DNA from 2 places in the Candidatus Enterococcus palustris genome. Region 1 is predicted to be linked to the other one. Evidence: predicted binding sites of a transcription regulator. Region 1 holds the regulator's gene; the other holds the start of a gene.

Region 1 (16,274 bases):
AATACATAGCTGGTTAGAGGTAGACGCAGAGAACTGAAACATCTTAGTACCTGCAGGAAGAGAAAGAAAATTCGATTCCCTGAGTAGCGGCGAGCGAAACGGGAAGAGCCCAAACCAACAAGCTTGCTTGTTGGGGTTGTAGGACTCCGTTGTGGTAGTCTGTCAAGATAGTCGAAGAACCTGGAAAGGTTCGCCAAAGTGGGTAATAGCCCCGTAGACGAAATGTTGGCAACACCTAGGAGGATCCTGAGTACGGCGGAACACGAGAAATTCCGTCGGAATCCGCGGGGACCATCCCGCAAGGCTAAATACTCCCTAATGACCGATAGTGAACCAGTACCGTGAGGGAAAGGTGAAAAGCACCCCGGAAGGGGAGTGAAATAGATCCTGAAACCGTGTGCCTACAACAAGTCAAAGCCCGTTAATGGGTAATGGCGTGCCTTTTGTAGAATGAACCGGCGAGTTACGATTGCATGCGAGGTTAAGGTGAAGAGCCGGAGCCGCAGCGAAAGCGAGTCTGAATAGGGCGAATGAGTATGTAGTCGTAGACCCGAAACCATGTGATCTACCCATGGCCAGGTTGAAGGTGTGGTAAAACGCACTGGAGGACCGAACCCACGTACGTTGAAAAGTGCGGGGATGAGCTGTGGGTAGCGGAGAAATTCCAAACGAACTTGGAGATAGCTGGTTCTCTCCGAAATAGCTTTAGGGCTAGCGTCGAAGTTAAGAATGATGGAGGTAGAGCACTGTTTGGACTAGGGGCCCATCTCGGGTTACCGAATTCAGATAAACTCCGAATGCCATTCATTCATATTCGGCAGTCAGACTGCGAGTGATAAGATCCGTAGTCGAAAGGGAAACAGCCCAGACCACCAGCTAAGGTCCCAAAATATATGTTAAGTGGAAAAGGATGTGGGGTTGCACAGACAACTAGGATGTTGGCTCAGAAGCAGCCACCATTTAAAGAGTGCGTAATAGCTCACTAGTCGAGTGACCCTGCGCCGAAAATGTACCGGGGCTAAACATATTACCGAAGCTGTGGATCACACCTCTGGTGTGATGGTAGGAGAGCGTTCTAAGGGCGTTGAAGGTCGATCGTGAGGACGGCTGGAGCGCTTAGAAGTGAGAATGCCGGTATGAGTAGCGAAAGACGGGTGAGAATCCCGTCCACCGTATGACTAAGGTTTCCTGGGGAAGGCTCGTCCGCCCAGGGTTAGTCGGGACCTAAGCCGAGGCCGATAGGCGTAGGCGATGGACAACAGGTTGATATTCCTGTACCAGTTGTTTTTGTTTGAGCAATGGAGGGACGCAGGAGGCTAAGGAATGCATGCGACTGGAAGTGCATGTCCAAGCAGTAAGTCTTGAGTAGAGTCAAATGCTTTACTCTATACGGACAAGCTGTGATGGGGAGGGAAATAATAGTACCGAAGTTCCTGATGTCACACTGTCAAGAAAAGCTTCTAGTGAGAAAACAACTGCCCGTACCGTAAACCGACACAGGTAGTCGAGGAGAGTATCCTAAGGTGAGCGAGCGAACTCTCGTTAAGGAACTCGGCAAAATGACCCCGTAACTTCGGGAGAAGGGGTGCTGACTTCGGTCAGCCGCAGTGAATAGGCCCAAGCGACTGTTTATCAAAAACACAGGTCTCTGCAAAATCGAAAGATGAAGTATAGGGGCTGACGCCTGCCCGGTGCTGGAAGGTTAAGAGGATGGGTTAGCTTCGGCGAAGCTCAGAATTGAAGCCCCAGTAAACGGCGGCCGTAACTATAACGGTCCTAAGGTAGCGAAATTCCTTGTCGGGTAAGTTCCGACCCGCACGAAAGGCGTAACGATTTGGGCACTGTCTCAACGAGAGACTCGGTGAAATTTTAGTACCTGTGAAGATGCAGGTTACCCGCGACAGGACGGAAAGACCCCATGGAGCTTTACTGTAGCTTGATATTGAGTGTTTGTACCACATGTACAGGATAGGTAGGAGCCGATGAACCCGGAACGCTAGTTTCGGTGGAGGCGCTGGTGGGATACTACCCTTGTGTTATGAACCCTCTAACCCGCACCACTTATCGTGGTGGGAGACAGTGTCAGGTGGGCAGTTTGACTGGGGCGGTCGCCTCCTAAAGAGTAACGGAGGCGCCCAAAGGTTCCCTCAGAATGGTTGGAAATCATTCGCAGAGTGTAAAGGCAGAAGGGAGCTTGACTGCGAGACTTACAAGTCGAGCAGGGACGAAAGTCGGGCTTAGTGATCCGGTGGTTCCGCATGGAAGGGCCATCGCTCAACGGATAAAAGCTACCCTGGGGATAACAGGCTTATCTCCCCCAAGAGTCCACATCGACGGGGAGGTTTGGCACCTCGATGTCGGCTCGTCGCATCCTGGGGCTGTAGTCGGTCCCAAGGGTTGGGCTGTTCGCCCATTAAAGCGGCACGCGAGCTGGGTTCAGAACGTCGTGAGACAGTTCGGTCCCTATCCGTCGCGGGCGTTGGAAATTTGAGAGGAGCTGTCCTTAGTACGAGAGGACCGGGATGGACTTACCGCTGGTGTACCAGTTGTTCTGCCAAGGGCATTGCTGGGTAGCTATGTAGGGAAGGGATAAACGCTGAAAGCATCTAAGTGTGAAGCCCACCTCAAGATGAGATTTCCCATTTCTTTAAGAAAGTAAGACCCCTGAGAGATGATCAGGTAGATAGGTTGGAAGTGGAAGTGCAGTGATGTACGGAGCGGACCAATACTAATCGGTCGAGGACTTAACCAAAGAAACGAAATAAAAAAGTTTTTTCGGAATGTTTGATTACTACTTCAATCCAGTTTTGAGTGAATAATCACTCAACTTAATAGTAACAACACCCAGTGTGGTGGCGATAGCGAGAAGGATACACCTGTTCCCATGCCGAACACAGAAGTTAAGCTTCTTAGCGCCGATTGTAGTGAAGGGTTTCCCTTTGTGAGAGTAGGACGTCGCCACGCTAAAGTGTTGTCTTGGAGGTTTAGCTCAGCTGGGAGAGCACCTGCCTTACAAGCAGGGGGTCGGCGGTTCGATCCCGTCAACCTCCATTTTTTGAGCCGTTAGCTCAGTTGGTAGAGCATCTGACTTTTAATCAGAGGGTCGCAGGTTCGAGCCCTGCACGGCTCATAGAAATATTTTGCGGGTGTGGCGGAATTGGCAGACGCACTAGATTTAGGATCTAGCGCCTTACGGCGTGGGGGTTCAAGTCCCTTCACCCGCATTTTTAGTCTCGTTTTAATACTAGGCGATTATAACGCCGGCTTAGCTCAGTTGGTAGAGCATCTGATTTGTAATCAGAGGGTCGAGGGTTCAAATCCTTTAGCCGGCATCCAGACTGCGGAAATAGCTCAGTGGTAGAGCACCACCTTGCCAAGGTGGGGGTCGCGGGTTCGAACCCCGTTTTCCGCTTTGCTTGTTCTTTCGCCGGGGTGGCGGAACTGGCAGACGCACAGGACTTAAAATCCTGCGGTGAGTGATCACCGTACCGGTTCGATTCCGGTCCTCGGCATAGAAATGTAGCACCCATAGCTCAACTGGATAGAGTGCTTGACTACGAATCAAGAGGTTAGGGGTTCGACTCCCTTTGGGTGCATACTTTGAATGTTTGACTACGAATTAGAAGGTAGAGAAACTTAGTTCCTTTTAAGCGTTTAGTCTTTTTTTATTATTATAGCTACGGGAAGTAGCTCAGCTTGGTAGAGCACTTGGTTTGGGACCAAGGGGTCGCAGGTTCGAATCCTGTCTTCCCGATTTGATGAACAGAGTGGTCTTCTCTGTTCTTTTTTTGTTTACTTGTTTATCTTTTCTTATCAAATTAGGCATTCTCCTTTATTAAACACTTAAAGTTATGTATAATTAAGGTCAGTATTAGTCAAGGGAAAAGGATGAGTGTGATGAGTAATCAAAATACTTCAGATTTAATAGAAGCATATTTAAAAAAAATTCTTGAAGAAAGTAGTAAGATTGAGATTCGTAGAGCTGAAATGGCTCATTTATTCAATTGTGTTCCCTCCCAGATTAATTATGTGATCAATACGCGTTTTACGATCCAACGAGGTTATTCTGTCGAGAGTAAGCGTGGTGGCGGTGGTTATATTAGGATCGCCAAAGTCCAAATTTCTGATAGTGATCAATTATTAAAACAAATTGCCCAGTTTACGGGAAATGGACTTTCAGAAAAGGATGCACTGATTTTTATACAAAAGTTGTATGAAGAAGAAGTGATTACCAAAAGAGAAGGAAATCTGATGTTGTCTGTTCTTGGGAAACAGGTTTTAGGCAAAGCAGGATCAAATGAAGATTATTTACGTGCTCAATTGATGCATTCATTTTTAGAACGTTTGAGTTACGAGGAGGAATGATAGTATGGACGAATTATTTACAGAAAGTGCCAAGGCAGTACTAGCCATTGCACAAGAAGAAGCAAAGTATTTTAGGCATCAATCCGTGGGCTCAGAACATTTATTATTGGCTTTAGTTTTAGAGCCTAATGGCATTGCTGGAAAATCTTTGCGTCAGTTGAATGCTGATAAAAATGATATCCGTGAAGAAATTGAACACTTAACTGGCTATGGAACAGTTAAAGGTTATCCTAAAGGTGCTTATTTACCCTATTCTCCTCGCGCGAAACAAATCTTTGCGTACGCCGGAGATGAAGCGAAACGTTTAGGGGCACCAAATATTGGAACTGAACATATTTTACTAGGTTTATTAAGAGATGAAGATATATTAGCTTCACGTATTTTATTGAATTTAGGTTTAAGTTTATCCAAAATGCGTCAGTTATTAATGAAAAAAATAGGTATTACTGATCCACAAATGAGCGGCAATGTAGGACGTCGCCGAAATAATCAAGCTCAAAAAGCAGCACCAAAAGGAACACCGACTTTAGACTCATTAGCACGTGATTTAACGAAATTAGCACGTGAAAATAATCTTGATCCTGTAGTTGGACGTTCACAAGAGGTTAGACGATTGATTCAAATTCTAAGTCGTCGTACAAAGAATAATCCTGTTTTAGTCGGTGAGCCAGGTGTTGGTAAAACAGCAATTGCTGAAGGATTAGCACAAAAAATCGTGAATGGCGAAGTACCAGAAGATATGTTAGAAAAACGCTTGATGATGTTGGATATGGGAGCGTTAGTTGCTGGGACTAAGTATCGTGGTGAATTTGAAGATCGATTAAAAAAAGTCATTGATGAAATTTATCAAGATGGCGAAGTAATTTTATTTATCGATGAATTGCACACCTTGATCGGTGCAGGTGGTGCGGAAGGTGCTATTGATGCATCGAATATTTTAAAACCAGCCCTTGCAAGAGGGGAACTACAAACAATTGGAGCAACAACATTAGATGAATACCAGAAATATATAGAAAAAGATTCTGCTTTGGAACGCCGTTTTGCTCGTGTACAAGTCGACGAACCGACACCAGAAGAAGCAGAAGAGATTTTAAAAGGTTTGCGTTCACGATATGAAGAACATCATGGCGTAGAAATCACGGATGATGCGTTGCATGCGGCGGTTCAACTATCCGTACGTTACATTAATTCTCGTCAATTACCAGATAAAGCAATCGATTTGATGGATGAGTCTTCAGCTAAAGTTCGTTTAGACTTGGCAGATGAACCTTCGGAAATCAATAACTTACGTATGGAGATTGCTCGCTTAGTTCAAGAGAAAGAAGAAGCAATCCAGTCACAATCCTTTGAAAGTGCGGCAAGACTACGCCAAAAAGAAAAAAAACTGGCTCGTAAATTAGAAAACATTTTATTATTAGAGCAAAAAGAGGCTTCTGGGTATGCAAATCGCGTGACAGAGCAAGATGTTGCTAATGTTGTGTCACAATGGACGGGTGTGCCGTTGCAACAGCTGGAGAAAAAAGAAAGTGAACGTTTACTTGAACTAGAAAGTATCCTACATCATCGAGTAGTTGGTCAAGATGAAGCGGTCCAAGCTGTATCACGCGCTATTCGTAGAGCCCGTAGTGGGTTGAAAGACCCAAATAGACCGATCGGTTCATTTATGTTCTTAGGTCCAACAGGTGTCGGTAAAACAGAACTGGCAAAAACCTTAGCTGAAACAATGTTCGGTAGTGAAGATGCTCTGGTTCGTGTGGATATGTCTGAATTTATGGAAAAATACAGTACTAGCCGTTTGATTGGTTCACCTCCAGGTTATGTGGGCTATGAAGAAGGCGGTCAATTAACTGAAAAAATCCGTCAAAAGCCATACTCTGTCATTTTATTAGATGAAGTAGAAAAGGCTCATCCAGATGTCTTTAATATTCTATTACAGGTATTAGACGATGGTCATTTGACAGATTCTAAAGGACGTAAAGTTGACTTTAGAAATACGATTTTGATCATGACATCAAATATTGGTGCAACAGCGATTCGTGATGAAAAAAATGTTGGTTTCAATGTACAAGATCTAACTAAAGATTACGGTGCGATGCAAAAACGAATCATGGAAGAATTAAAGAAAGCATTTCGTCCAGAGTTTTTGAATCGTGTGGATGAAACAGTTGTTTTCCGTTCATTGGATCAAGAAGAAATTCACGAAATAGTGAAAATCATGAGTAAATCAATTGTTCAACGCTTAAGAGAACAAGATGTCAATGTGAAGATCACGGCAGCTGCTATTGAAGTCATCGGAAAAGTTGGTTTTGATCCAGAATATGGGGCACGACCAATTCGTAGAGCACTACAAAAAGAGGTGGAGGATCGACTAAGTGAAGCATTGCTTTCTGGTCAAATCCATCTTGGAGACAAGGTAACCATTGGTGCAAGCAAAGGGAAAATAACATTGAATGTTAAATCACCTAAACCCGAACAAGTTTTACAAACAATTTAACAAAAAAATCTTTAATTCGCTGTGCAAAACGAATCTGTTTTGCACAGTTTTTTTCTTTAAGAAAAGCAAATTGCAACATTGAATTTGTGAAAAATGTACATTAAAATAAAGAGAGACTATTGGAAAGTTTGTGAACCTATGCTACTATAAAACAGTTGTTAGAAGACTGTTGGAAAAAGTAAAAAACATAACTTTTTAAATAATTTATTCGAAAAATGGACACTTGTTCAGCTTTTAAAGGAGGATATAAAATGATTGAACTTATTGCGACTGCTGAATCTGTCGAACAAGCGGAGGCATTGTTAGCAGTCGGGGTAGACACTTTATACATTGGGGAGGAGATGTTTGGTTTACGATTACCAACATCGTTTTCTCGTGAGGAACAGCGAATCATCACTGAAAAAGCGCACAATACTGGTAAAAAAGTAACTGTAGCGTTAAATGGGATTATGCATCCAGAAAAGATGAAAAAGGTTCCAGAATATTTAACATTTTTAAAAGAAATAAACGTAGATCAGGTAACGGTCGGTGATCCTGGAGTTGTGTTTGTGATGCAACGAGATGGAATCGATATTCCCTACATTTATGATGGAGAAACATTAGTAACTAGTTCTCGTCAGATCAATTTCTGGGCGAAGCGTGGATCGGTTGGCGCGGTCTTGGCTCGTGAAGTTCCTTTTGAAGAGATGAAAGCGATGAAGGAAAACTTGATGGTTCCAGCTGAAGTTCTTGTATATGGTGCCACATGTATCCATCAATCCAAACGCCCTTTACTACAAAATTACTATAATTTCACTAAAAATGATGAGTCTGCCAGCAAAGAACGAGGTTTGTTTATATCGGAACCTAAAAAAGAAGAAACGCACTATTCGATTTATGAAGATAGCCATGGCACTCATATTTTTGCGGACAATGATGTAAATCTAGTTGGTGAATTGGACAAACTTCATGAACATAATTACACAAAGTGGAAACTTGATGGGATTTATGCTCCGGGAGAAAATTTTGTAGAAGTTGCTAAGGTATTTGTAAATGCGAAAGAAAAAATCGAAGCGGGTCTTTGGTCGAGCGAGCAGGCTTGTAAAGCAATTGAACAAATCGAAGTGCTTCACCCAGAAAATCGTGGTTTAGATATCGGATTCTTTGATTTGGATCCAGACGAGATAAAATAAGGAGAAAAAAACACATGACAAACGAACGAACATTGAAGCGTCCTGAGGTCTTAGCACCAGCAGGGACGCTAGAAAAACTAAAAACAGCTATTCATTACGGTGCAGATGCGGTATACATTGGCGGAAATGCTTATGGTTTACGCAGCCGAGCAGGTAATTTTACAAAAGAAGATATGATCGAAGGCGTAGCATTCGCTAACGAACATGGTGCAAAAGTTTATGTGGCAGCAAATATGGTTACTCATGAAGGAAACCAAGAAGGAGCAGGAGACTTTTTTAGAGAAATACGTGATGTCGGTATTTCTGCAGTAATCGTATCTGATCCAGCCTTGATTGAAATTTGTGCAGCGGAAGCACCAGGCTTGCCAATCCACTTGTCCACACAAGCTTCAGCGACGAATTATGAAACATTAGAGTTTTGGAAAAATGAAGGACTGGAACGGGTTGTTTTGGCGCGTGAAGTATCTATGGATGAAGTAGCTGAAATTCGTAAAAATACGGATGTTGAGATTGAAGCGTTTATTCATGGAGCGATGTGTATTTCTTATTCAGGTAGATGTACGTTGTCTAATCATATGTCTATGCGTGATGCAAACCGCGGTGGCTGTTCTCAATCTTGCCGTTGGAAATATGAGCTTTATGACATGCCTTTTGGTGCTGAGCGTACAAGTTTAACCGATAAAGGTGAAGTGGAAGAAGAATTTTCAATGAGTGCGGTGGATATGGCGATGATCCAACATATTCCTGAACTGATTCAAAATGGTGTAGATAGTTTTAAAATCGAAGGCCGTATGAAATCAATCCACTACGTATCGACTGTAGCGAATGTGTATAAAAAAGCAGTGGATACTTATATGGAAGATCCGGAAAATTATGAATGTAAACAAGAATGGATCGATGAGCTTTGGAAAGTTGCTCAAAGAGAACTTTCAACTGGGTTTTATTATCATGTACCGACTGATGAAGAACAATTATTCGGAGAACGCCGCAAGATTCCTCAATATAAATTTATTGGAGAAGTCATGGCATATGATGCTGAGACAAAAGTTGCAACGATTCGTCAGAGAAACCATTTCAGTGTCGGCGATGAAATTGAATTTTATGGTCCTGGGTTCAATCACTTCCATCAAACGGTAGAAGTTATGTATAATGAAGAGAACGAGTCGATCGATCGAGCACCAAATCCAATGATGATTTTAACGATGCCGGTCGTAGAACCAGTAGCAGTTGGCGATATGATTCGTAAGAAGAAATAAATAAATTAAGTGAGGGATTGGCTGTTACGGCTTGTCCCTTTCATTGCAGAGAGGATAGGTAAACAATGGCAAAACAATATGATTATATCGTAATTGGCGGTGGAAGCGGCGGAATTGCTTCTGCTAATCGCGCAGGTATGTATGGTGCTAAGGTTTTATTAATCGAAGCAGGTGACATCGGCGGAACATGCGTCAATGTTGGTTGTGTACCTAAAAAAGTGATGTGGCAAGCAAGTTCAATGATGGAAATGATGAAGCGTGATACAGAAGGATATGGTTTTGACGTAGATGTAAAAGATTTCAGCTTTAAAAAGCTTGTTCAAAATCGTGAAGCCTACATTGATAATTTACATGCGGCGTATCATCGTGGATTAGATAGTAATAAAGTAGAAGTTTTATCTGAATATGCAACATTTGTTGATGATCATACAATCAAAGCGGGGGATGAAACATATACAGCGCCCAATATCTTGATTGCCACTGGCGGTCGTCCTAAAAAGTTAGGGATTCCTGGTGAAGAATATGCAATAGATTCTAATGGTTTTTTTGCCTTAGAAGAACTGCCAAAACGAGTAGTGTTTGTGGGAGCGGGTTATATAGCCGCTGAACTTGCTGGAACGATCCATGGTTTGGGTGCGGAAACGCATTGGGCATTTAGAAAAGAGCGTCCGTTGCGGGAATTCGATGAGATGCTTTCTGAAAAAGTGGTTGAGCACTATCTTGAAGATGGGATGCATATTTATCCTCATTCAACACCTCGTTCAATTGAGAAGTTTGAATCTGGAGAATTGATGATTACCTTTGAAAATGGGACTAAAATCACAGCTGATAGCATTGTATTTGGTACAGGACGTCAACCGAATACAGATACGCTAGGTTTAGAGAATACACATATTGAGTTGACAGATAAAGGCTATATAAAAGTCGACAAATTCCAAAATACGACCCAATCAGGTGTATATGCCGTTGGAGATGTCATTGGTAAAATCGATTTAACACCTGTTGCTATTGCGGCAGGAAGAAGATTATCAGAACGTTTGTTTAATGGGAAAGAAAATGAATACTTAGATTATGAAACAATTCCGACCGTTGTCTTTACTCATCCACCGATTGCGACAGTTGGTTTAACTGAAATCGAGGCAGAAGAAAAATACGGTGATGAAAATATCAAAATCTATCAATCCACTTTTACGCCGATGTATTTTGCGCTAGGAGAGTATCGCCAAAAATGTGATATGAAACTAGTTTGTGTGGGTGAAGAGGAAAAAATCGTTGGGTTGCACGGAATAGGTTTAGGTGTGGATGAAATGCTGCAAGGTTTTGCAGTAGCTATTAAAATGGGGGCGACGAAAAAAGATTTTGATAATACAGTCGCAATTCACCCAACAGGTTCAGAAGAATTTGTAACGATGAGATAAGGAAAAGGACAAGGCGGAAAAAATCGTCTTGTCCTTTTTCTCTTAATTTGTTCTTGCAAGAATTGCTTGTGTAATAGTTAAGAGTTTACCCCTAGCATCAGCTGATGTATCAGGTAACTTAGTGATGCCTTTTAATGCTTGTTGTGTATATTTTTCTGCAAGTTTTTGTGCCTTAGCAACACCGTCAAATGAATGAACCAGTTCGTAGATTTTATTGGTTTCAGCATCAGTTAATACTTCCCCTTTTTCTAGATAGGGAAGTAAAACTTCTTTTCCTTCTTCCAAAGCGTATAGTAAAGGAAGCGAATAAACACCTTGACGGACATCTTCCAACACAGGTTTACCAATTTGTTCAGGACTTTGCGTATAGTCTAAAACGTCATCAATAATTTGAAAAGCAATACCAATGTTTTCTCCGATCTTTCCGCAATTTTTAGCAAATCGTTCCGAAGTTCCACTTTCGTAAGCCCCAACAAAACAACTTAGTGAAAATAGCTCAGCAGTTTTACCAGAAATGTTTTCAAGGTATTGATCGATCGTCATTTCAAGGTTATAGCGATTGTCCATTTGCCCTAATTCACCGCTTAGTATTTTTTCCATGCTTCGGGAATTTAACTGGATGCTCTTTAAAGAAGAAGAGTAGTCAGCCAACAATTTGAAACAACTGACAAATAGATAATCACCAGCGTAAACGGCTGTGCTATTACCAAATTGAGACCGAATAGTTGGTAAGCCGCGTCTTATATCTGCATCATCTACAATATCATCATGAATCAATGTTGCAGTATGCAGTAATTCAATCGCAGCAGCAAGAGCAACTGTTTTTTTCGACTCTCTATTTTCTCCAAATTGAGAAAATAGAAGTTGATAAGCTGGTCGAAGCAATTTTCCACCAGAATGAATCATCGACATAACCGCGTTTTCGACTTCTTTGTTTTTCAAATTAACACTATTTTCCATCAGCTTTAGTGTGCTATTTAATTCTTTTGCTAGTTCAGGATATTTTTTCCACATTGGGTGAATGTTCATAAAATGACTCCTTTGATTGTACTCGATCAGACTAAGATGTTATTGGAAATATTGACTCCATTTATGCTTGGTTGTTGATTCGTAATTCAATTGAAATTGCCGTAAGGTTTGAACATGGCGAAGTAAGTAGTTGGCCGCAATACCTATGGCAATCCCAGATAATAAGCCGATAAATGAAAGAAACGGTAGATAAAGCATCGGAGCCCACGATTGCGCGAAGAAACAAGTGGTCAATAGCTGCCCAACGTTATGCAAAAATCCACCCGCAGCACTAATACCGATAATGCTAACACGTTTTGGTCCTAATTGCATGATGAGCAACATACCAAAATAACTAAGTAGAGCGCCACTAGCGCTGTAAAAGAAGGTCGAGATCGTTCCACCAAGTAAGGTCGTCAAAATTAGACGCATGCAAACTAAAAAGAAACTGTCTCTTTTTCGCATTGTGAAAATAGCAATGATCGTAATCAAGTTAGCCAGTCCAAGCTTTGCCCCAGGGGCGAAAGCAAAGGGATAAGGAATCATATTTTCAATCAAACCAATGATCACACCCTGAGCGACTAACATGGAAATATAGATGTTTTTTTGTAATTTACTCATAAAATGTTGGCAATGTTTAGTATATCAAACTGCCATCCTCACTCCCGTCAGAAGCTTCAACTGTGATGAATAAATTATGGGGCAAACACGCAATCGGTGTTTCTCCTGCTTTAGATATCCAGCCTCGTTGTACGCAAATTTGATCTCCGCAATTTGTTTCTGCCATACGGATTTTATCTCCACTAACTTCAATCACATTGTAATCACCATCAGCGGCTTCGTATCTGTATGTATAAGTAGGGCCATCTTCTTTTAAGTCGAAGACCTTGATGACTTCACCATCTACTTTTAGTACTGCCTGTTTTGTGGCATCATCTTGTGCCGTGTTTTGTATGCCAAAAACAACAAGGGGCAAGAAAGAACTGATCGTTAGAAGTAAAATAATGACAATATCCCAAGGACGTATATAACTTTTTTGAATAAATTCTTTAAAATCCAACTCTTTCCTCTCCTTTGTCGTTTTTAGTTTAATATATTCTATCATAATGAGAAAAGAAAGTTCTAGGAGTAAACCTAGAACTCTCTTAGATTTTTGCTATAAAAGTACTTATTTACTGACGTATCTAGATTTAGGTGTACCATACCACCATTTACCTAATGTACGTTGTACCCAAGGGATGACCCAGCGGTCTAAACCAAGTGAACGTCCAGAGCCATTCATCAAAGCAAAGGCTACAAAGATAAACCAAATATTTACCCAGTAGAACATGCCTGATAGACAAAAGGCAATTGTTAAACCAATTGTTGCGGCACTACTTAACCAAGTGAATAATCCAGCGATCAATGCTAAAGCAATCAAGACCTCAACGATTGTCATGAACTTTTGCATGAATAAAGCAACTTCTTGGTTAGGCATCATGAATTTCATAACACTTTCAAACCATTTAGGCATGTGATCGAACACTTGCATTGGTTCTTCACCATATGCATAGCTTAAACCAAATTGAGCAGCTTTAGCTGTTGTTTCAGTTGCCTCAGCACCGCCACCTGCGGCAGAAGCACCAGTCGTTACTTGTTCTTGTAACCAAGGGAATGGGAAAGCGACTTTATCAGTAAACCATGAACCGTCACCAAACCAAGTGCTTGGTTTCAAGTAATCGCCAGTTCCGACAATTTTCTTCATTGATTCAACTAGCCAAACCATACCATAGAATACACGTAATGGAACGCTCCATAAAACATTACCATAACGAGAAGAATGTCCGCGTGTTACGTTGCGGTCGTCTTTAATATGGAAGAATTCGTGCATAATATATTGGAACATGTAGTAACCAGAACGGATATCAAAGAAATATTTCAAGTTAACGATGTGTTTCATGATGATTGCTAAGAAACCGCTAAGGTGAATTTTATCAAATAAGTTCGCCACACCCCATTTAGAGCCGACAGAAACCATGAATCCTTGATAATTTCCTTTGAATTTGTGTTTTTCGCTGCCTTTGATGTCAGCTACGATATTAGCAGCGGCTGTGTGACCAGTTTGTTCAGCTGCTTGAACGATTTGCGGAGTTGGTGTTTCAGGGAATTCTTCGTAATACACCAAGTCACCAACGATATAAATGTTTTTGTCTTCATATCCTTTGGCTTGCATAAATTCGTTTGCGATCAAACGATTTCCACGAGCTGATTCTAAACCGAAGTCAGCAGCATCAGAAGTTGCTTTAACACCGGCAGTCCAGATCAATGTGTGTGTTGGAACTGTAGAACCATCTTTTAATTTAATATGATCTGCAGCGACTTCAACGATTGGTGCGTTAAGCAACAATTTCACATTTTTCTTCTCTAAATAACGTTCAGCTTTGGCTGCGTCATTACGAGATAACATGTTTAAGATTGTCGGCATTGCTTCAACGACCATTAATGTAAATTCATTAGGATCAAGTTTGAAGTCTTTTGCAAGACGATCTTTCCAGTCGATCAGTTCGCCGACCATTTCGATACCAGTAAATCCTGAACCACAGACAACAAATGTAAGCATTGCTTTACGAACTTCTGGATCTGGTTCGATTGCTGCTTTTTCAACTGTTTCCAAGATATGTTCACGAATTTTCAAAGAGTTTTCAAAAGACCATAGAGTAAATCCATGTTCTTTAACTCCAGGAGTACCAAAGTCATTTGGCTCGCCACCCATACCGATAATCAATTGGTCAAATTCATAAGAACCTAACTTCGTTTGAACGACTTTTTTGTCTTTATCGATACCAGTTACAGTGTCTGTTACAAGAGTAACGTTCTTTTTACGTGAGAATAAACGTTGCAAATCGTATTGGATCGCAGAAGGTTCAACACGTCCTCCAGCTACTTCGTGCAACTCAGTCATCATGGTGTGGTAAGAATGACGATCAATTAAAGTAATCTCAACGTCAGAATCTTTTTTCAATTTTTTTGCTAAAAATTTAGTAGCTGAAACTCCAGCATAACCAGCTCCCACAACGACAATTTTTTGCTTTGTCATTGATAATCCGCTCCTTAAAAAAATAAAATAGAAAATGATAATAATTACACAATCGATTTCATTATATAGCGATATTTGGGTTTTGTCTAATAACAATTCTTAAATATAGGAAATAAATTTTTATTATTAAAAAAGTGTGAAAAACGGGTAAAATTTTGTCTTTCTTTTATAACTTTAATTGACATAATTGAAATTTTCTATAGAATGTAAATTATATCACAAACTTAATTTGTGGAACGTTTAAGAAAAGGAAATGGTGAACAAAATGAAAATGAATAAAATTGTAAAGGGCTTCACAGCTATCGCACTATCATCTCTTTTATTAGCAGCATGTGGATCAGATCAAAAGAAAGATACAGCAAAATCATCTGATTCAAGTACTGCAACATCAAAAACAGCTGATTCTTCTACAGTAGCAGAAAAAGAAGCTGGTGGCGATTTACAAGATGGTACGTATAAATTAGAAGAAAAGAACGAATCTAACGGTTACCGTGCAACATTTGAAATGACTGTTAAAGATGGCAAAATCACTGAATCTAAATATGACAATATCAACGCTGATGGCAAATCAAAAGCAGATGATAAAGACTACGAAAAAAATATGAAAGACAAATCAGGCGTAGGTCCAGCTGAATACATTAAAGAATTAAACGATTCTTTTGTTAAAGCTCAAAGCGCTGACGGTGTAGAAGTAGTAACTGGTGCGACTCACTCTAGTGAATCATTCCAAAACTATGCACAACAATTGATCCAAGCAGCTCAAGCAGGAGATACTAAAACAATCGAAATCGACAATGGTGCTGACCTTAAAGATGGTACGTATTCATTGAAAGAAAAAAATAATTCAAATGGCTACCACACTGAATTTTCAATCGTTGTGAAAGATGGCAAAGTAACAGAATCTAAATACGATAACGTTAATGATGAAGGCAAATCTAAAAAAGATGATGCTGACTACAACAAAAACATGAAAGACAAATCAGGCGTAGGCCCAGCAGAATACATCAAAACGTTAAACGAAGAATTAGTAAAAACAATGGGTGAAGAAGGCAAATCAGCTGCAGACGTTGAAGTTGTAACAGGCGCAACTCACAGCTCTCATTCATTCGTAATGTATGCGGAACAATTGATCAATGCTGCTGAAAAAGGCAACACTGATGAAATCGTTGTAGACAACATTGTAATGAAAAAATAATTTTTCACACAAGTGAACGAACAAATATATACGTGGCAGAATTCAGAAATCGCTCTGAATTCTGCTTTTATTTTTATCAAAATACATAAATGACAGATAGAAAATCCTTCCCATTCACGAAAAAAAGAGCTACTATAAATAAGACAATTTTCTATTTAGAAAGAGGGATATGATGAAGAACAAAAAAACACTAATCACTGTAGCAATAGCATTATTATTGGTTGTTTTAGCAGGATGTAATTCGAAAGACGCGCAGTCAAAAATCAATAAAGAACCTTATTCAGATCAGC
Region 2 (16,274 bases), 1.4 Mb from region 1:
AAAGCTTTTCTGATAATCCGTTGAATCTCAGCTTTTGAATAAGTACATAGGTCCGAAGCTTCTGTCTCTCCTAGTTGTTTTTCGCCAAAGTAGATACCTCCTGTGAGTTCGCGGACAACAACGAAATCAACACCTCGAACATTTTCTTCTTTTAATGGAGATAAATGAACCACTGCATCTGGCACTGAGATTGGTCGGATATTTGCATACAATCCTAAGGCTTTTCTTAAGGCTAATAACCCTTGTTCGGGGCGTTTTGGTGCATCGTCCCATTTTGGACCACCGATAGCACCTAGTAAAATTGCATCGGCTTTTTCACAAGCTTTGAGTGTTTCTTCTGGTAACGGATCCCCTTGTTCATCGATACCAGCACCACCAAAGGCAAAGCGTTCAATATCGAAATCCAAATTATCTTGAACCATGATTTCGGCTATTATTTTTAGCGCGCTATCCATGATTTCTGCTCCAATGCCATCTCCTGGCAAGGCTACGATTCGTTTAGTCATTAGGCTCTCCCCGCTTCTTTTTGAAATTGTTCACTGGCTTTGACGTAGGCTTTGGCTGAAGCCTGTAAGACATCAAAGTCGATACCGATGCCGTTGAATTGTTTATTATTTTCACTATCTGCTAAGGTTACATGAACTTCTGCTTGCGCATCTTCTCCACCCGTGATGGCTTTGATGTAATATTCTTGCAGTTCTGGTTTTTGAACGAATATTTTATCGATAGAGTTATAGATAGCTTGGATACTCCCGGAACCAATCGCTGATTCTGTTTTACTTTCGTCTTCTCCTGTATTGATGGAAACGATCGCTCCTTGGCTGCCGTCAGAAACATATTGTAGTTGGACACGCTCTAAGCGATAATCTTCACTGCATTCTTGCGCTTGTCCGACCATCAGGGCGATCAAATCATCTTCGGTGACTTGTTTCTTTTTGTCAGCTAGTGATTTGAAACGTTTAAAGGCATCTTTTAGTTCCTCTTCTGTTAGTTGATAGCCAAGAGCTTCCATCTTTGTGGCAAATGCATGACGACCAGAAAGTTTTCCTAGCGGCAATGAGTTTTCGTTTACCCCGACAAGTGAAGGTGTAATAATTTCATACGTATCTGGATTTTTCAATACCCCATCTTGATGGATACCTGATTCATGTGCATAGGCATTCGCTCCGATGATGGCTTTATTTCTCGGTACCGCTACAGCTGATAGACGACTGACGAGATCGCTGGTTCTTTTAGTTTCGTTCAATAGGATATTGCTTTGAGCATTATAAAAATCTTTTCTGATATAAAGAGCCAATGCGACTTCTTCAAGAGCGGTATTACCCGCTCGTTCACCGATTCCATTGATCGTCCCTTCTACACGGCGGGCACCATTTTCGATAGCCGCTAAGGCATTGGCCGTCGCCATTCCTAGATCATCGTGACAATGTGAAGAGAAAATGATTTCTTGGTCGCTTTGAATATTTTCGATTAGAAATTTAAATAGTGCACCGTATTCCGTTGGATTTGAATAGCCAACTGTATCTGGAACATTAATGATGGTAGCTCCTGCATCAATGGCTGTCTGAACAGCTTTTAGTAGAAATTGCTTTTCTGTTCTCGTTGCATCTTCTGGTGAAAATTGAACTTTTTCAAATTTGCTTCTAGCGTAACTGACATGTTCTTTAATAGAAGCAATCACTTCATCTGGTGTCATTTTTAGTTTAAACTCCATATGAACTGGGCTTGTTGCCAGAAAAACATGGATTTGCGGATGTTTGGCGTTTTGTAAAGCTTCATGTGCGCGATCGATGTCAGCTTTTTGGCAACGTGCCAAACCTGCGACGGTCATCTTTTCAGCGCTTTCTGCGATAGCTTTGACGGCTTCAAAATCACCAACAGATGCAATCGGAAATCCCGCTTCGATCGTATCAATTCCCCATTTTTCTAGTTGTTTAGCGATTTGGACTTTCTCTTTGGTGTTGAAATTTACTCCCGGTGTTTGTTCGCCGTCTCTTAGAGTGGTGTCAAAAAATTGGATAGTGTTCATGTTCATACGTCCCTTCTGAATCTTCATTTTTTTGATTAGGTTAAATGAAGCGAACGAGACTTCTCTCTCTTCGTTCGCCAAGTATTGCGCATCATCAGCTCTGCAAGCAATCGCTGTGATTTGCAACAAAAAAACATCCCACGAATATGGGATGTTCTATCATCCCGTTCATGCAATGCGAAAACAGGACTCTCAACCTCTGATAAGAAAAAGCTGCGCTGCAGCTGGTTTCTAAAAATCAGTGTGATGAGTCCTTCAGTAATAATAAGAATGTAATTGTCGTTGTCTGCTTGTTCATCATCTTCAACATCCTTTATTGTCAGAATTTTTAAATAATTCAAACTATAGTGTTAAAGATACAGAACTTTTAAATCAAAGTCAATAGTTTTATGAGAATTTTTTTAAGAAAGTCTAATTTTATTTGTTTAAACATGCAAGTAAAAAGAGCATAAACTAACGACAGTCCATACTCTTTATTCGATTAGTCAACGTCTAATTTTCTAAATGTGCAAATTTTTCCAACAAACGAATCATCTGACAGACAAACCCGTATTCATTATCATACCATGCAACTGTTTTAACTAGCTGAACATCTCCTGCTGTTATCACTTCGGTTTGTGTAGGATCAAAAATCGAACCCGCAGTAGAACCGATGACATCACTGGAAACAATTTGCCGATCATCATAGTCAAAAGAAGGGTTCTCTATCGTGTGCTTTTGAATGACTTCATTTACTTGTTCCGCCGTAACGTTTGTTTTTAAAATAGACACTAATTCTGTCAAAGAACCTGCTACAACTGGCACTCGCTGTGCATGACCTTGTAATCGTCCATTTAATTCAGGAATAACTAACCCAATCGCTTTCGCTGCACCAGTGGAATGAGGAATCGTATTGACAGCTGCTGAACGAGCAGCACGCAAGTCTCCACCATTAACTGGCCCATCTAACAACATCTGCGTTGACGTATAAGCATGAATTGTCGTCATCGTGCCAACTTCGATACCAAATTCATTATTTAGATGATGCGCCATCAATGCTAGACAGTTGGTTGTGCACGATCCTGCAGAAATAATGGTGTCTTTTGAAGTCAATGTATCATCATTGACATTATAAACAATCGTCTTCATATCTCCTGCTGGAGCCGAAACTAGAACACGTTTTACTCCTGCATCGAGATGTGCTTGCGCTTTTATCTCTGAGGTATAAAATCCTGTGCACTCTAAAACAATATCTACTCCTTGCTCTTTTACCCAATTTAACTGACGAGCATCTGCTTGTGCGTATATCTTAATTTCTTGATCATCCACGATGATCCCATCATCTGTTGCACTAACTTTACCATCGTAAGCTCCATGAGTTGAATCAAGCTGTAATAATTGAGCCAACATTTTAGGGCTAGTCAGATCATTGATCGCTACCACTTCAATCTGATTCGATACCTCTTTAATTCTACGAAACGCCAAACGTCCAATTCGTCCAAATCCATTGATTCCTACTTTTATTGTCATATTACCATTCCTCTCTTTTTTCTGTTCAATTACGATTTAAAAATTTTACAACCAAAACGTTGGATATTTTCTTTTTTTATCTAGATTATTTACAACTAAGGCAATTACTACAATGACCACAGAACCTATTAACACAGGTGTAAATAGAAAATTCCAACCCGTCTGGCTCATCATAACAACTAATGGATCTGCCCCAGCTGGTGGGTGCGTTGTTTTTGTCAGCATCATACACATTATCGAAAAGCCAACTGCTACTGCAATCGAAGCCACTGAGTTGCCAAGTAATGTCTGACACGCTAACCCTATAAACGTTGAAATAAAATGCCCACCAATAATGTTCCTTGGTTGAGAAAGTGGTGCATCCCATACACCGAAAGCAAGAACACAACTCGCTCCAAATGGTGCCATTATCCAGCTCCATTCAGTCTTCTCGGTTAGAACGATTAAACTAAAAATGACAATAAAACCGCCCATAAACCCTATAATCGCTGCTTTTAAATCTACTTTTAGCGGTGAACGTGCAGTTGTGAACATTTTTTTTAACACCCTCATTTAACTAACCTCCTTTATAACGTATTATAGGTTAGTTACAACTAACCTGTCAACAACATTTTTATAAGTTAGTTATTAGCATTAATGATTGAACTATGATAAAATCATATTTAGTTAAAGAGGAGGGAGTCTTTTGTCTCATCATTTTCCAGATGTATCTGATTGTTTAATATTAGATTTCATCAACACAAAGATTTCAAAAAATGGAAAAATCACTGAGTTGATCGAGTCAAGAAGTGATTTAGCAAACTGGTTTGATCACGAAATTAAAAAAAATAGTCGTTACTCTTATCAATTATCACTATTTAAACCCTATTTTGAAAAAGCCGATGACCATTCAACACTCATCGCTTTTAGAGAGTTGCTGTATGAAAAATTATCAGCGCTGATTGCTGGTGAAAATACAAAAATTGAACTGTTAGATTTAATTAAAATAACGACAAAAGTACATCCTTTCAGCATAGAGATTATAAATGATACCTTATCATTCATACCAATAACGATTGATTATCATTCGTTTGAATCATTGATCTTACTTGATTTAGCCCAACTTATTGCTAATGATGATATTCATAAACTGCGTCGTTGTACTAATCCAGAATGTGTATTACTTTTTGTGGATCGTACAGGACGTAGAAAATGGTGCTCAATGAAAATTTGTGGAAATCGTCATAAAGTTGAGGCTTTTGCAAAAAGAAAAAAACAAGCACCAAATGAGGAGATATAACAAAAAAAGGGGAACAAAACTTATAAACGTTTTGTTCCCCTTTTTTACTATATTTTTTCTAATGCCTGTTCCAAATCTTTTAGAATATCATCAATATTCTCAATTCCAATTGATAAACGAATCAATTCTGGTGAAGTTCCAGAAGCATTTAATTCTTCATCACTTAACTGAGAATGTGTTGTTGAAGCAGGATGAATGATCAATGACTTTGCATCCCCAACATTGGCTAAGAGTGAAAAGAGTTCGACATGATTGATCAGGTTCTTCCCTGCCTCGGCTCCACCTTTCACACCAAAAGTAAACACTGAACCTGCGCCTTTAGGTAAATATTTTGCTGCAAGTTGATGATACTTATTATCAGGTAAACCTGGGTAATTGACCCATTGAACTTTCGGGTGCTTATCCAAAAATTCCGCAACAGTCAGAGCATTTTCTACATGACGTTCTAATCGCAAAGATAATGTCTCTAAACCCAAAATCAATAAGAAACTATTGAATGGCGAAATCGCTGCTCCTGTATCTCTTAATAAAGAGACTCTTAAACGAGTAATATACGCTGCAGCTCCCACGTCCTTTGTATAAGAAAGTCCGTGATAACTTGGATCTGGATCAACTAATTTAGGAAATTTGCCATTCGCCCAATTGAATTTGCCTGAATCAATGATGACACCGCCCAAAGCAACACCATGCCCACCAATAAATTTTGTCGCTGAATACACAACGATATCTGCTCCAAAATCAAAAGGACGATTTAAATAGGCTGTTGCAAAAGTATTATCAACGATCAATGGAAGTCCATGTTTATGAGCAATCTCTGCAATTGCCTCTAAATCAGCAACATTTGTAATTGGATTGCCAATTGTTTCTACAAAAATCGCTTTTGTGTTCTCTTTGATAGCATCTTCAAAGTTACTTAATTGATCTGGATCGACAAAAGTTGTTGTAATACCAAACTCTGGCAATGTATGGGCAAATAAATTAAAGGTTCCACCATACAACGTTGAAGCCGAAACAATATGATCACCACTACTTGCAAGATTCTGAATCGCATAAGTAACAGCAGCCGTTCCAGAAGCTACTGCAACCGCTCCAACGCCACCTTCTAACTCGTTCAAACGATCTTCCAAAACTGCAGTTGTAGGATTTGTGATCCTAGTATAGATATTTCCAGCTTTAGATAGCGCAAATTTTTCAGCCGCATCTTGCGTATCGTCAAATGTATAAGAAGTTGTTTGATAAATCGGAACAGCTCTTGAATTTGTTTCTTTATCCGGTGTGTGCCCACCGTGGATTTGGATTGTTTCGAATTGATAGTTAGAGTTTGTCATTATGCTTCATTCCTTTTCTATGTTTTATTCTGTTTATCTTGTTTACTTTACTGATGCACATGTCACCTTCTTGCATAATGACCACCTCTTTCTATTATTCTCATTAAAAAGGAACTAAAAAAGCCGCCCCCTACTAGCAATATGCTAGTAAAGGGCGACTGTCGCGGTACCACCTTTATTGGAATTTAGTTCCATCTCGATCCAAACGCCGAATTTCTTCTTGATTTGGTGCTTGGTTAACGGTAGCTGCCGTAAAAATCAAAATGATTTTTCCTCTCCAAGATCATTTTCGACAAGGGATCATTACTTTCTTGCACCAAACGAAAGCTCTCTACTTCTAGCTGAATGAAATGAATCAGCTAGATTCTAATGTCTGCTTGTGTACTCTTCTTTTCAATGAGTTTTTTTATTAAAACCAATATTAGAACATTCTCATTTTTTTGTCAACTTTTTTCTTTCATTTCCATTTTTTCTAAATATTTATTTGTATTTGAGTGTCCTATTTCTCTTTCTTTCTATTTTTTATTATAATTAGAGAAATTGGAGGTCGATTTAATGTCAACGAATAATGAAAAAGTAGAATTACTTTTATCTTATCTATCTGAGATTCACACGAAAAGTTTAACATTGTATGATTTAGTCACTAGCCGCCCGCGTCCTGAGGATACACGTATTCTTTTGAATATCAACGAGGTATTTACTTATTATCACAGCGTACGTGTCTTTTACTACAGTAACAGTGAATTGACTGCCTCAGAGGTTCACCCTTTTTTTAAAGCCTTTGAAGAATTCTATTTTGAATTAAAACAAGTCTTTCTCCTTGAAGAAGACAATAGTATCCTACTTTATAATAAGTTAACGGCTATGAAAGATTCTTTTGAGCAGTTGACGAATGATTTTAATGTTTTATAATAGAGTAGACAACAGGTAAAGAAGGTGCCCAAATGGATCAAAGCGAAGTCGTAGACCGCTTGCGCGAAGAGTTGGAAATTCCATTTTTTAATGGAACAATCGAAGAGCGTGAGTACACAGAAGCTGAATACCAAAAAATCAAAGCTGACCTAGTTCAGTATTTTGATGATTATGTTCGTAATGTAGAGAATTAATGCAAATGAATTGTAGTTGGATTTTTTAAGTCTAAAGTAAAGCTTAATTGCTTTTACTTTAGACTTTTCTATTTTCCCAAGTAATCTGATTTTTTTATTAATTAAAATAAAATCTAAAATTTCAGAATCAATCCAATATGTATAAAATAACTCTCTATATTTTAAAATACAAAAAATAAACATATATTAATGAAATAATAAATAGTCCGAAAAACAAAAATAAAAAAACCACCGGCTGAAAAGGCCGATGGAAAAGGAGTATTACTCAATAAGAGTAAAATGAAAAATAAAAAGGTTGTTGTTGGTATGAATATATAATACAACACATTTTTTCCTTTGTCTACTAAAAATAACATTAAAATGAAATTAAATATCACTATTTTTTGTCATTTTTTCGTTTATTTTTTTATTTTTTCAACAAAAGATTACTCATTCGTGTGATTGCAAATGAAATATCATCAGTTGCTTTATCTTGTTTTTCTTCTGAATTATTGAAAAGATCGATATCTATGCCTTTTTCAGGATCTAAAGATAAAATCATCTCGTTGCATCCAGCCAGATATTCGATGTATGAACGTTCAAATTTTTTATGAATACCCATCACGCGTGCTGGGGGACGTAATTTAGTCACTTTTTCCAACATGATTGTATATTCTTTTGTTCCATCTTGGAAAATACGTTGAATTTCAGCAATTCTTTCTGGTGCTAATTCAGTTGCTTTTCCTTCATCGATCGCTGTACGCACTTCTTCATAATATTCGTTCATTTTTTCGCCGACTTCTTCTGTTTCTTTTACAATATCATTGATGTTTTGAACATAATAGCCTAAATTTGGTTTCACTGTCTTTCCTACTTTCTTTTAGTAATCACTCAATTTTACACTTTTTCATAGGTAGATGACAAGAGGAATCTGGAAAAGAATATTTTTCTACTAATTTTTAAGAGAAAAAAACTGCAAACATTTTGTTGTCTGCAGTTTTTTAGTGCTTTATTTAATTTCATCACTTGTTTTGATGATTTTAGAAATCATACCATAATCTTTGGCTTCGTCAGCTGACATCCAGAAATTACGATCTGTATCTTTTGCGATTTTTTCGTATGTTTGACCTGTTGCTTCAGCAATCAAGCGGTTGACACGTTCACGCATGCGGATGATTTCTTTGGCTTCAATCTGAATCTCTGTACTTTGACCTTGGACGCCACCAGCTGGTTGATGAATCATATAGCGTGTATTTGGCAAGCTATATCTGTTCTTCGCATCAGCAGCTAAATAAATCGTAATACCCGCACTTGCGACCCATCCTGTTCCAATTACGATCACTTCTGGTTTTACAAATTTGATCATATCATGAATCGTATCACCAGCTTCAACGTGTCCGCCTTGGCTATTAATGAAAATCTTGATTGGTTCATCTCCCATTGCTGCAAGTAGCAATAATTGAGAAGTCACTTCTCGAGCTAAATCTTGATTGATTTCACCGTAGATCAAAATTGTTCGTTCTTCAAAAAGTTTTTTCATAAACGCATTAGGTTGTTGTTTTTCTTCTGTTTCTTCATTTTCATCTAAATAGTTCATATCTGTAACCTCCATAGTTTAAAGCTAAATATCTATATTAATAATACCGCAATCTGAGAATTTGTCCACTTTTTTGACTTGTTTTGACCTTAAAAAATTAATTTTTTGTAAGCTATTTTACTATAACAAAAAAGTAGGAATGTATCTTCATCAGATACATTCCTACTTCAGGCTTATTTAATTTAGCTCTTGCCCATTTTACGTTGAATAAATTTTACGATCTCAACGATTGGAATAATCGCAAATGATGTTCCAGCAACGATGGCCCATTGGTAAGCGTCTAGGGACGTTACACTAAACAAGTCATTGAATCCTGGAATTAAGATCGTTGCTGCTAGTAATAGGAACGATACTAAAATAGCCCAGTTAAATGATTTGTTTCTAAACAAGCCAACTTTAAAGATTGATTGGTAAATAGACTTCACGTTAAATGCGTGGAACAATTGAATCAATCCTAATGTTGCAAATGCCATTGTCAACGCATCACCATGTTGTAGATCATACAAGGCTTGTGCAGATAAGTTTGGCATATTGGCTGCTGTGTGAGCTGGGAATTCGATCGCCATTTTGTACACGATCAGAGTCAAGGCACCTTGTGTAATCCCTTGATAAATCACACTGCTCAAGACACCACCAGAGAAGAAGTTTGATTTCTTTCCACGTGGAGCATGGCTCATCACATCACGTTCAGCAGGTTCTACACCTAATGCAATTGCAGGGAAGGTATCGGTTACTAAGTTGATCCACAATAAGTGAACAGGTAGTAAGGTATCCCAAGCTAGCATTGTTGCGATAAATAGTGTTAATACTTCCCCAAGGTTGGCAGAAAGTAGGTATTGAATCGTTTTTTGGATATTTGAGAAGACTTTACGCCCTTCTTCAACCGCTACGATAATTGTTGAGAAGTTATCATCCGCTAAAACCATATCAGAGGCACCTTTTGATACTTCTGTACCAGTGATCCCCATTCCAATACCGATATCGGCTGCTTTCAGAGCTGGGGCATCATTGACACCGTCACCTGTCATGGCTACAACTTTACCTTCTTGCTGCCATGCTTTAACGATACGTACTTTATGTTCTGGAGAAACACGTGCATAAACGGAATAATGTTCAACGACTTTAGCAAATGCTTCGTCAGATAATTCGTTTAGTTCTGCACCTGTGATTACGGCATCATCATCGCCCTCTTTAATAATACCAAGACGAGCTGCGATTGCTTCTGCTGTATCTCTGTGGTCACCTGTGATCATGATTGGACGAATGCCCGCTTCTTTTGCCACTTTAACAGCTTCCGCTGCTTCTTTACGCTCTGGATCGATCATGCCGACAAGCCCTGCGAATACTAGGTCTTTTTCAACTAAATCAGAATCCATTTCAGCTGGAACTGCATCAACGATTTTGTAAGCCATCCCTAAAACACGTAATGCTTGTTTGGCTAATTTTGTGTTGGTCGTTAAAATTTCTTGACGTTGTTTGTCATCCATTGCTGGTGTTTGACCGTTTAATAAAACTTCCTTACAACGTTTTAGTAATTCATCTGGTGCACCTTTTACAGCGACTAAGAATTTACCATCTGCTAATTGGTGAACAGTTGTCATTAATTTACGGTCTGAATCAAATGGAATTTCAGCAACACGAGGTTCAGCCGCAACTTTTTCAATTACGTTGAACTCATGATCTAAACCATATTGCACAAGTGCTGTTTCTGTTGGATCACCGATCAATGAACCATCTTGCGCGATTTTTGTATCATTTGTATAGTTCATGATTTTTAATGCCATGTTGTCTAACTGAACTTCAGCTGTTGCAGGTTTTACTTCATTGTCTGTGTAAAGTGCTTCAACTGTCATTTGGTTCAATGTTAGTGTACCTGTTTTATCAGAACAGATAATATCTGTACTACCTAATGTTTCAACTGCTGGTAATTTACGAACGATAGCATTTTTCTTCGCCATCTTTTGTGTTCCTAATGCTAAAATAATTGTAACGATAGCTGGCAATCCTTCTGGAATCGCTGCAACAGCTAATGAAATCGATGTTAATAACATATCGATCCATGTACGACCGTTCATCATGCCCACAACGAACATAACAGCGGCAATCACTAAGATTGCAATCGTCAACATCTTACCTAATTGGTTTAAGTTTTGTTTTAATGGTGTTTCTGTTTCTTTTTCGTTGGCTAACATACCAGCGATTTTACCGACTTCTGTATTCATTCCTGTACCGACAACCACACCGATTCCTCGGCCATAAGTAACGTTACTGTTTGAATAAGCCATATTGATCCGATCACCGATACCGATGTCATCAGACGTTCCTTCTAAAACGATTGCTTCTTTTTCAACTGGAACAGATTCACCTGTCAAAGCTGCTTCTTCAATTTTAAGACTAGCGGCTTCTAACAAACGTAAATCTGCCGGCACAACATCTCCAGCTTCTAATAAAACGATATCTCCTGGTACTAACTCGTCACTTTTCACTGTAATTACGTGACCATCACGACGAATATTTGCATTTGGTGAAGACATTTCTTTCAAAGCTTCAATTGCTTGTTCGGCTTTGGCTTCTTGGATCACACCGAAGATGGCGTTTAAGATCACCACAAGTAAAATGATGATAGAATCAACAAAGTCTCCTGAGAAGACTGCTGAAATTACAGCGGCAAATAATAATACGATGATCATGAAATCTTTGAATTGTTCAAAGAATTTGACAACGATCGATTTCTTTTTACCCTCATCTAACGCATTGGCGCCATAACTCTCTAACCTTTTTTTGGCTTCTTGATCGGACAATCCTTCAACTGTCGTATCAAACTTTTGTAAGACCTCTTCATCTGATTGCGTGTAAAACGCTTCAGATAATTGAACCTTTTTCTCTTCTGACATGTTCTTCCTCCTTATAATTTGCAGCTACTTAAATCTATTTTACTTCATTATAGCGAAACGAACACGTTTTTGAACTTATTGGTTCGTAGCAAAACGAAAAAAAATAGACCTCTGTATGCTAAATAGAACATACATAAGTCTCACCGTTTAAGACAACACCAGAAATTTCTTTCGGAGTTGGTGATGTTGTCGCAGCTGATGCCGCCAGTTACTCCCTCATGAAATAATAAAATGGCTACGGACAAGTCTTTCACCAATAATTATTGCTGAATTAATTATACCTGTTCTTTTAGTGTTTTTCAAATGAAATCGTATTGATTTTCAGAAAAATTTCTGTTTAGTTTGAAAAGACTTAGATGATTCATAATGAAGTAGCTCATATTAATTGCGTTTAAACAGGAAAAGCCCCTGACTATTCAGTATTACTGACCAATCAGGGTAAAATGACTTGATCGTTAAATAGATGAAGTTTTCTTACTGTGGCTTGTGATAGCTTCCAATACAACCGACAATATAAATAAAAGAATAAACAGAGATGCACAAAGGACTCCTCCTCCAAACAAACTGATAGCACCAACTAGTCCAAGAAGACTGATTACCATTGTTTTCAATTTTTCCATAATCACTCACCCCTTTTCAAAAGGAAACTATTAGTTGCTTTGCACCACCATCCTACTCCCACTGCTATGTTCTGTCAATAGAAAGAGGATTGGCCGTTATCTTTTCTCTACTAAATCTCTCTTTCATTTTTTGGTCTCATCCTAGCTTCTTTTTCTTCATCAATAACTCTTTATATTTTCTTGGCGTATTTCCCCAAAAAGCTAAAAAATTTCGGTTAAACGTACGAATAGATTGATAACCGCAAGCTTCCGCTATTTCGCTAATCTTTCTAGAGGAACTGAGCAAAAGAGAACGAGCAAATAACATCCGATTATATTCTACCAAAGCATTAAAGGTCATTGAAAACTCATTTAAAACAATTTGATCAATTTTAGTTGGGCTAGAATAAAAATATTTTGCTGCCGTTTGAAGCGATATTGCTTCACTGTAGTGTTGATGAATGTAATTATAAATCTCAAAAGGTAAACTGTTTTGGAAACGAAAGGAATTTAGCTTCTTATCAGTTGAGCGGATTTTTTTGACTTCTGTAGGTGAATAACCTGTCATCGCCTTAAATTGTTTGTTAAAGCTAGGTACGGATCGATAACCAACAAAATCAGCAATGAATGCTACATCCAGCTCTTCAAATTTTAACATTGCTAAAGCATTGTTGATGCGAACCTCAACCAGATTTTCTACAAATGTTTTCCCTGTTAGTTTTTTTAACCCTCGATTGATCGTTTGAGATGTGCTTTTAAATTTATCTGCTACTTCATTGAGTGACAAGTCTTCTCTATAATGAAAATGAAGATACAATAATATTTTTGAACTCATCTCACGAATTGGTTTTTCACGATTCCAATGGTACCTTGCAGTTCTTTCAAACCAAACGATCACTTGATACAAATCAGCAAGCAATGATAGATCATAGAGTCGCTCTTGTTGTTCATACTCTTTAAGAGCATGGGTAAAAATCGTTCGTAAATAGTAAAAATCTTTTTCCTCACAGTCAAGAGCAGGTGTATCCCAGTACTCAAAAAAATTCATATGTTGATCCACCGAGCGGGTTGTTAGGGAAGATAACATTAGTACATTTAAAGAAAGGTCGAAAGTGATTACTTGGATTTCTTCATAAATTTCAACAAACTGATAAACATGATATGAAAAAAGCCAAAGCACACTGCCTTTTCTTACTAAGTATTCTTGATTATTGATTTGGATCTTTCCTGAACCGCTTTTTATAAAGAAAAATTGAACGGTCATTCTACTCATCTTAGCCGTTTCAGTTTGGTAGGATTCACTTTTTACAATAAAATCGGCTTTATTTAATTCAAAACCATAGTAACTAGTTCCGGTATATGGAAGACTTGTTTGCATTTTTTCACTCCTTCGTTCAATTAGGATAAGATTTATAATTGTGATGTCCAGTATTTTTAGTTCATTACGATTATACTATAATTGTACATGTGATTCATATCACAAATTAATTCAGGAGGTTTTACTCATGAGTAAAAAAGTTTTTGTGTTAGGTGGAACTGGTTTTTTAGGGTATTATACTACGGAAGAATTATTGAAAAAAGGCTATGAGGTAGCAACGATTTCTTTACCACCGATGCCCGCAGAAGATTTATTTTCTAGCGATGTCTCTGTAACTTTAGGAAATATCAATGATATGACAGATGAAACAGTGTTGGAGATGCTTAAGGGTTGTGAAGGTTTTATTTATGCCGCTGGTGCAGACGAACGTGTTGTTCCAAAAAGTCCTGCTTCTAAATTTTTCTATGAAGCGAACGTCTTACCTACTCAACGTTTGGCCTATTTAGCTAAAGAAGCGGGTGTAAAGAATTTTGTTGTCTTTGGTTCTTACTTTTCAGAATTTGCTGAGCGTTTACCTGAAACTAACTTAAAACTAGAAGGTTACCCAATGATGCGCTTACTTCAAGAACAAGTTGCGTTCGCTGAAGGCGACGGTAGTATGACTGTAACTTCTTTACGTCTGCCTTATATTTTTGGTACTATGCCTGGTCGTGAACCGTTATGGAAAATGTTTACAGATCAAATCAAAGGGCAAGCCATTTTCCCTGCACTTAAAGGTGGGACTGCAATGGTAACAGTAGAACAAGTAGCGCAAGCAGCTGTTGGTGCTATGGAAAACGGAACACATCGCAGCACATATGCAATTGGTGATACTAATATGAAATACCAAGAATTTTATCAATTGATGGTAGAAGCTTTAGGACAAGATACAACAGTTCCGGTCGTTTCTTATAATGATGTTAAAGATATTTACGAAGGTATTGATGCTGAAGCAGGCAAAGCTGGTTTGGAACATGGGATTCATTCAACAAAATCAGCGATGATGCAAGAATATGATTTATATTTAGATCCAAATGATACCTTTCCTATTTTAAATATCAAACATGATGATGTCGTTGCTTCCATTAAAGAGACCTTGAAAAAATGTGTTGAATAATTAATTGATTATAAAAAAATAGACTGGAGCATAACTCAAAAAGTTATAGCTCAGTCTATTTTTTTTGTAACAGCGCTTTTTATTTTTTAATCTTTTAGACTACTTGTGAATTTCGCGGTAAATCAATTTGCTTTCTGGAACCTCTAAACCAATGTGGATATTCTCCTTGATCATAGTTGCAACATCAGCAATATCTTCTTGATTGGCAAAAATTGTGACTAAGCTCTCACCTTTTTTCACTGGATCACCAACTTTTTTTCTTAAAACCAAGCCAACTGCCAAATCAATGTCATCTTCTTTTGTTTCTCGTCCAGCTCCCAGTTTCATTGCTGCTACCCCGATATTATCAGCGACAATTTCTGTAACAAATCCATCTGAATCAGAAGTAACCTCGATTTCAAAATTAGCCTGTGGTAATAATGTAGGATCGTCAACCCATTCAGGATTGCCACCTTGATTTTTGATAAATTGTTTGAATTTGACCAAAGCTGAACCATCTTTAATTACACCTTTTAGCAATTCTCTAGCTTCTGTTAAAGAATCGGTCTTGCCTGCAAGTACAACCATTTGACTCCCTAAAGTTAAAACAAGTTCTGTTAAATCTTCTGGTCCATTACCATGCAAAGTATCGATAGCTTCTTGCACTTCTAATGAATTACCGATCGCATTTCCTAACGGCTGTGACATATCAGAGATAATAGCCATCGTATTTCGGCCAACTAAATTACCGATTCTAACCATTGCAGAAGCAAGTTCTGCTGCATCTTCTTCCGTCTTCATGAAGGCACCTGCACCAGTCTTAACATCTAAGACAATCGCATCTGCCCCTGCTGCAATTTTTTTACTCATGATTGAACTTGCAATCAGTGGAATTGAACTAACTGTAGCTGTGACGTCTCTTAACGCGTATAATTTTTTATCAGCAGGTGTTAAATTACCAGATTGACCGATTACTGAAATTTTATCGCGATTGACCATCTCAGTAAATTCATCATCCGTTAATTCCACATGGAAACCATCAAAAGCTTCTAGTTTATCGATCGTACCACCAGTGTGACCTAAGCCACGGCCTGACATTTTTGCAAAAGGAATATCAAGTGCAGCCACAAGCGGGGCTAAAACTAATGTTGTTGTATCACCTACACCACCAGTAGAATGTTTATCCACTTTTATCCCGTCAATATTTGATAAATCGATCACATCACCAGAATGAACCATTGCTAAAGTCAAATTAGCTCGTTCTTCATCAGACATGTCCTGAAAATAAATAGCCATTAAGAATGCACTTGCCTGATAATCTGGAATCGTTCCGTTTGTTAAACCTTCAATAAAAAATTCAATTTCTTCTTTGCTAAGTTCATTGCCATTTCGTTTTTTTTCAATAATATCAACCATTCTCATAATTCGTACCTCACGATCTCAATTGTTTAAAATTTTTAATAGCCACCTGTTGTATCATTGATAGCTTCATCAACAATCG

What was found. The regulator CtsR, encoded in region 1, represses protease genes until heat stress. The targets are predictions, from matches to a motif close to TTGGTCAAAAAAGGTCAAANA.
Region 2: A5821_RS00295 (ATP-dependent Clp protease proteolytic subunit) is a predicted target of CtsR. The motif match lies at 8,898-8,918, and genes of this name have one in related genera.

Annotation. Positions count from the first base shown of each region.
Region 1 covers NZ_CP147244.1:2,418,887-2,435,160, reverse strand. The annotation lists rRNA gene A5821_RS11470 (23S ribosomal RNA) at 1-2,752, shown strand, start outside; rRNA gene rrf (5S ribosomal RNA) at 2,849-2,964, shown strand; tRNA gene A5821_RS11460 (tRNA-Val) at 2,979-3,051, shown strand; tRNA gene A5821_RS11455 (tRNA-Lys) at 3,058-3,130, shown strand; tRNA gene A5821_RS11450 (tRNA-Leu) at 3,143-3,224, shown strand; tRNA gene A5821_RS11445 (tRNA-Thr) at 3,260-3,332, shown strand; tRNA gene A5821_RS11440 (tRNA-Gly) at 3,341-3,412, shown strand; tRNA gene A5821_RS11435 (tRNA-Leu) at 3,427-3,512, shown strand; tRNA gene A5821_RS11430 (tRNA-Arg) at 3,523-3,596, shown strand; tRNA gene A5821_RS11425 (tRNA-Pro) at 3,681-3,754, shown strand; gene A5821_RS11420 (CtsR family transcriptional regulator) at 3,898-4,365, shown strand; gene A5821_RS11415 (ATP-dependent Clp protease ATP-binding subunit) at 4,370-6,859, shown strand; gene A5821_RS11410 (peptidase U32 family protein) at 7,111-8,031, shown strand; gene A5821_RS11405 (peptidase U32 family protein) at 8,046-9,287, shown strand; gene gor (glutathione-disulfide reductase) at 9,353-10,705, shown strand; gene A5821_RS11395 (polyprenyl synthetase family protein) at 10,748-11,734, opposite strand; gene A5821_RS11390 (Gx transporter family protein) at 11,774-12,334, opposite strand; gene A5821_RS11385 (NusG domain II-containing protein) at 12,351-12,773, opposite strand; gene A5821_RS11380 (NAD(P)/FAD-dependent oxidoreductase) at 12,882-14,789, opposite strand; gene pplA (extracellular electron transfer flavoprotein PplA) at 15,055-15,984, shown strand; gene A5821_RS11370 (FAD:protein FMN transferase) at 16,157-16,274, shown strand, end outside.
Region 2 covers NZ_CP147244.1:49,879-66,152, reverse strand. The annotation lists gene leuB (3-isopropylmalate dehydrogenase) at 1-506, opposite strand, end outside; gene A5821_RS00335 (2-isopropylmalate synthase) at 506-2,029, opposite strand; gene gap (type I glyceraldehyde-3-phosphate dehydrogenase) at 2,522-3,538, opposite strand; gene A5821_RS00325 (HPP family protein) at 3,584-4,090, opposite strand; gene A5821_RS00320 (CGNR zinc finger domain-containing protein) at 4,224-4,817, shown strand; gene A5821_RS00315 (O-acetylhomoserine aminocarboxypropyltransferase/cysteine synthase family protein) at 4,865-6,145, opposite strand; T-box leader at 6,293-6,551, opposite strand; gene A5821_RS00310 (hypothetical protein) at 6,701-7,057, shown strand; gene A5821_RS00305 (hypothetical protein) at 7,090-7,251, shown strand; gene A5821_RS00300 (hypothetical protein) at 7,658-8,092, opposite strand; gene A5821_RS00295 (ATP-dependent Clp protease proteolytic subunit) at 8,240-8,827, opposite strand; gene A5821_RS00290 (cation-translocating P-type ATPase) at 9,010-11,721, opposite strand; gene A5821_RS00285 (hypothetical protein) at 12,177-12,341, opposite strand; gene A5821_RS00280 (AraC family transcriptional regulator) at 12,478-13,698, opposite strand; gene A5821_RS00275 (NAD-dependent epimerase/dehydratase family protein) at 13,826-14,794, shown strand; gene A5821_RS00270 (pyrimidine-nucleoside phosphorylase) at 14,894-16,195, opposite strand; gene deoC (deoxyribose-phosphate aldolase) at 16,231-16,274, opposite strand, start outside.